DNA from 2 places in the Lichenicola sp. GTC18331 genome. Region 1 is predicted to be linked to the other one. Evidence: riboswitches for the same ligand, from Rfam matches in the RefSeq annotation. Region 1 holds a riboswitch; the other holds the start of a gene.
The links. A riboswitch is a leader RNA that binds a small molecule or an ion and turns the genes downstream of it on or off. The one in region 1 is predicted to bind cobalamin.
Positions count from the first base shown of each region.

Region 1 (2,390 bases):
CATCGGCGTATGGCGCGTCGGGAAAGCCGCGATCGCGAATGAAGCGGAGATAGGAGCCGTCGATCCCGGCCACCACGCGATTGGGCAGCCCGAACAGGTGGCCGTCGAGCGTGGCGTCCAGCGTGTCGCCCACCTGATGCTGGTTCTGGAACACATGGAAGCGGTCGCGGGCGATGCTGCCTGCGGCGATCGCGTTTCCGTCCGCATCCACGGCGTCCGTGCCCGGTGGGATGAAGCTGTAGCTTTCCGCGTTCTGCCAGCGGCGCGCTGCGTAGAAGAAATAGGCCTTCTCGTGGATCGTGAGCCGGTCCGTGGCGCGCCAATCGAGCCGCAGCGTGGGGCGCAGCGACGTGCTGGTCGTGGTGAAATCGCGCACGTTATAGTTCTGCCAGAGCGAATCACGGGCGACGGCGAGGCCGGTGCCGGAGGAAAGCAGGCCGCCCGCGATGCCGCCGAAGAACGAGGCCGATGCGGCCGGGACCAAAGGCGTGCCGTAATAGGACGAGAGCTGGTCGCGCAGGACGTCGAGACCGAGGCGCAACGTGACGCGATGCGGGGCGTGCCAGAGCAGGGCGCCTGTGACGTCGAGCGAGGCGGGATCGGAGCCCGGGACATAGCCGTTCGAGGAAGAGCGGCTGACATCGACCAGCACGGCGGCATCGCGACCGATCGGCTGGTTGATGCCGATGCCGGCATTCCAGGTGTCGAACGAGCCGTAGGAGGCGAGCAGATCGGCCGAGCGTCGGCCCAGAACGGGATCGCGCGAGCGCTCGTCCACCACGCCGCCGACCGCGCCCTGTCCGTACAGCACCGAGGCCGGGCCCTGCAGCACCTCGATGTCCTGAAGATTGAAGCTGTTCTGAGGCCTGTTCACCATCGTCACCGGGCCGAGATAGGTGCCGTCATGCAGAACGGTGATCTCGTTGGCGGTGAAGCCGCGCAGAACGAACTGGCCCGGATTGCCGGGCGAGCCGCCGGAGGTGATGCCGGGCAGCATGTCCGCCGCCGCCTCGGCCGACAGGGCGCCGCGTTGCAGGGCGGTGTCGCGGGAGATCGTGTCCACCGTGGCAGGCGTGTCGCGCAGAGACAGGCCGAGGCGGCTGCCGACCGGGGCGGGGCGGTCGAGCGGACGGCGTCCCGGGACGTCGAGATGCTCGGTGGGATCGTCCGTCGCCGAGGTCTGCGCGAGAGCCGCGTGTGAAACGCAGAACGGCGCGGCCAGAACCAGAAACGCGGCGAAGGGCCGGACGGAACGGAACGGGCGCGGATCGCCCCAAAGAAAACCGGACATGAACAACTCCGGCCTCCGGTACACCCCGCCCGGCGGCGCTCGATACGCGACGATGGCAGGTCTCCTGGCTCGCGGATCAGACACGTCGCGCCGCCTTCCCGGGCCTGCTTCCGGGGAAGCGGGCCCAGTGGCATCCGGCACGGCGCTTCCCGCTCACAGTTGCGGGGGCAGCCGCCGACGAGGTTCCCGGACGCAATGTCCCGCCGGAACCCTTCGGCGTTCCCTTTTCACCCGCTCGCGCGGGACCATCGACGGGAAACGGGTAGGCGCGAACCGTCGCGCGATCAATCGGAACTCGCATACGTTATAGTATAACGTAACATTGATCGGGAAGACCAGAGCCGCCGGGTCAGCCCGGCAGCAGGATGGTGCTGCCGATCGTGGCGCGGCTTTCCAGGGCGCGATGCGCCTCCGCGGCGCGGGACAGGGGAAATTCCTGGCCGATCTCCACCGTCAACGCGCCGCTTCCGACCACCTCGAACAGTTCCGCGGAGGCGGCGCGGAGTTGTTCCGGCCGGGCGATGAAGGTGGCGAGCTTGGGCCGGGTCACATACAGGCTGCCGCGCGCGGCCAGCATGCGCAGGGCGACGTCTGTGACCTCGCCGGACGCATTGCCGTAGGACACCATCAGCCCACGCGGGGCCAGGCAGTCCAGGCTGTCGACGAAGGTGTCCTTGCCGACGCTGTCGTACACCACAGGCACCATCGCTCCGCCGGTGATGCGCCGCACCCGGGCCGGAACGTCCTGGTAGCCGACCAGCACATGCTGCGCACCGCGCGCGCGGACCTGTTCCGCCTTGGCGTCCGTGGACACGATGCCGATCACGGTGGCGCCGAGATAGGCGGCCCATTGGCACAGCATCAGCCCGACTCCGCCGGCCGCCGCATGCACCAGGATGGTGTCGCCGGGCTGGAGCATGCGCACCTGACGCAGCAGCACCTGCACCGTGAGGCCGCGCAGCATCATCGCCGCGGCCGTGCGCGTGGACACGGTCTCGGGCAGCTTCACCACCAGATCGGCGGCGATGGTGCGGTGGGAGACATAGGCGCCGAGCTGGGTCGGATAGGCGACGCGATCGCCGACCGCGATCCCCGACAC
Region 1 is NZ_AP045015.1:2,081,987-2,084,376, forward strand. It holds gene ACZ5BM_RS09520 (TonB-dependent receptor) at 1-1,291, opposite strand, end outside; cobalamin riboswitch at 1,329-1,556, opposite strand; gene ACZ5BM_RS09525 (quinone oxidoreductase family protein) at 1,641-2,390, opposite strand, start outside.

Region 2 (2,390 bases), 1.2 Mb from region 1:
CGGCGGCCGCATCGAGACCCAGCAGCACCGCCGGGTCGAGTTTCCCCTCGTTGGCGCGCAGCATTTTCACCGCGCGCGGCAGGTGCGCCGACACCGCCTGCTCTACCGACGCCAGCTCGGTTTCTTCCAGCAGGTCGCATTTGTTCAGCACCACCAGATCGGCGGCGCAGAGCTGGTCCTCGAACACTTCGGCGAGCGGGTTGTCGTGATCGAGCGCCTCGTCCGCCGCGCGCTGGGCTTCCACCGCCTCCGGGTCGTCGGCGAAGCGTCCGGCGGCGACAGCCGGTGCGTCCACCACCGCCACCACCCCGTCCACGGTCACGCGCGTGCGGATCGACGGCCAGTTGAACGCCTTCAGCAGCGGTTTCGGCAGGGCGAGACCGGAGGTCTCGATGACGATGTGCTCGGGCGGATCGGTGCGGTCGAGCAGCGCTTCCATGGTCGGCAGGAAATCGTCGGCCACGGTGCAGCACAAACAACCATTGGCCAGCTCGACGATGTCCTCGTCGCGGCACTCCGGAATGCCGCAGGACCGCAGCGTGTCGCCGTCGATGCCGAGCGCGCCGAACTCGTTGACGATCACCGCGATGCGCTTGCCGCCGCTGTTGCCCAGCACATGGCGCAATAGCGTGGTCTTTCCGGCGCCGAGAAAGCCGGTGATGACCGTGGCGGGAACCTTGGTGGGGGCGCTCATCGGGCGGACTCCGGAACGGGCGTGGCGGGAACGCGACCGAGCACCATGTCGGCAAGACTCGCGGGGCGTCTGGACGGCATGACGGTGCCGGTCTTGGAGGCGCGATAGGCGCCGGCGAAACGGGCGATGTCCTCTGCCTTGTCCGGGTTCAGGCGGCCGATCAGGTAGGTCCATTTGCCTTGCATGGAGATGGCGGCGCTGCATCCGTCGTTGCAGACGGCCAGGCATTCCACGCCGATCACCTGCATGTCCGGCGAACCGAGCGCCTGGAGACGATCATGCAGAACCCGACCGGGGCGCGGAGAGACGTCCGTGCCGGCGCGACAGGTGGTGCAGACATGCAGCACGGGGATCGGGGATTCTTCGCTCAACACAGACCACTCCCAGGCGTCCCTGCGACGGACCATCCGGCGCAGCAAGACACGGGGGCTGGATGTCCGCCCCGGCGGCCTGACGGCGCACGAGGTCGCGCACGGTGGGTCGCACCGCGATCGAAGCCGAACCGGGCACCCCGCCGGTCTGGCACGGATGGCGTCGCGGCAGGTCTCCTGGCTCGCGGTTCCGGACCCGGACAGGTCCACGCGGCTCGACCGCCTTCCCGACGCCGGAGCGCCAGTGGCCAATCGCGAACCGCTCACCGCCTACAGTTGCGGGGGCAGCGACGGAGTAGGCCGACGGGGTTCCCCCGGGCCGCACCGTCTTCCCTTTTCACCTCCCTTCCGGGAGGACCATCGACACGCGATGTGTAGGCGCGCCGGGTGCGGGGCGGCAAGCGTTCGCTGCGATCAGCGCAGTCTGCGCGCGGGCAGCATGCGGCGCAGCACGCCCTCGCGATCCAGGAACTGGTGTTTCAGCACGCCGGCCAGATGCAATGCCACGAGCGCGATCAGCACGTAGCTCAGCCACACATGCACCCCGAACCAGAAGGCATGCACCGCTTCCTTCTGCGCCGGGGGCAGATCGGCGATGGCGCCGATCCGGAACCAGGGGATGCACCAGAACAGGGTGAGCGGGTGCTGCGCCGCCAGCCTGAAGGCGGAATCGTGCACCCACCCGGTGATCGGCAGCGCCAGGATCAGGGCATAGAGCAGCGCATGCACCAGATGCGCGCCCCCTCGTTCGAGCGCCGGCATGGAAGCGGGCAGCGGCGGCGGGCGGTGCGAGAGGCGCCAGAGAATGCGCAGCAGTGCCAGTCCCAGCACGGTGATGCCGAAGGATTTGTGCAGGTCGATGGCCGGACGGATCGCCGTTTCCGGCAGGGAGTCGATGAACCAGGTGTAGCTGAGATTGGCGATCACCAGCAGGGCGACCAGCCAGTGCAGCGCCATCGCGATTCGGGTGTAGCGCGGTGCGTCCATGCGGAACTCCCCGGTCCGGCCGCGAGGGGATCGGTGCGGCCTCGATCGGCATTATGCCGGCCAGGGCCCCGGGAAAGGCAAGGGCGGCGATGCCAAACGGCGTGCGATGCCTATATGTCGACCGCGAAACGGGCGCGACACGATGACGCCGGACCGTCTCCGGGCCGACGATGTGGTTCGGTTGGCGACCGGAGCTCGAATGGCGCTATCGCGAGAAGACCGGCGAAAGGTACGCTTGAATGGATTCCTCTTTGTCCGCCGTGCTGGCCGAGCGTCGCCGCGTGCTGTCGCCGCGCTTTTCGCCGCCGCCCACGCCGATCGCCAGCGTGCTGATCCAT
Region 2 is NZ_AP045015.1:884,169-886,558, reverse strand. It holds gene cobW (CobW family protein) at 1-694, opposite strand, end outside; gene ACZ5BM_RS04100 (DUF1636 family protein) at 691-1,101, opposite strand; cobalamin riboswitch at 1,219-1,442, opposite strand; gene ACZ5BM_RS04095 (cytochrome b) at 1,480-2,052, opposite strand; gene ACZ5BM_RS04090 (glycosyltransferase family 2 protein) at 2,292-2,390, shown strand, end outside.
Region 2: it holds a riboswitch for cobalamin, as region 1 does, so the genes downstream of both, ACZ5BM_RS04100 (DUF1636 family protein) here and ACZ5BM_RS09520 (TonB-dependent receptor) in region 1, are expected to answer to the same signal.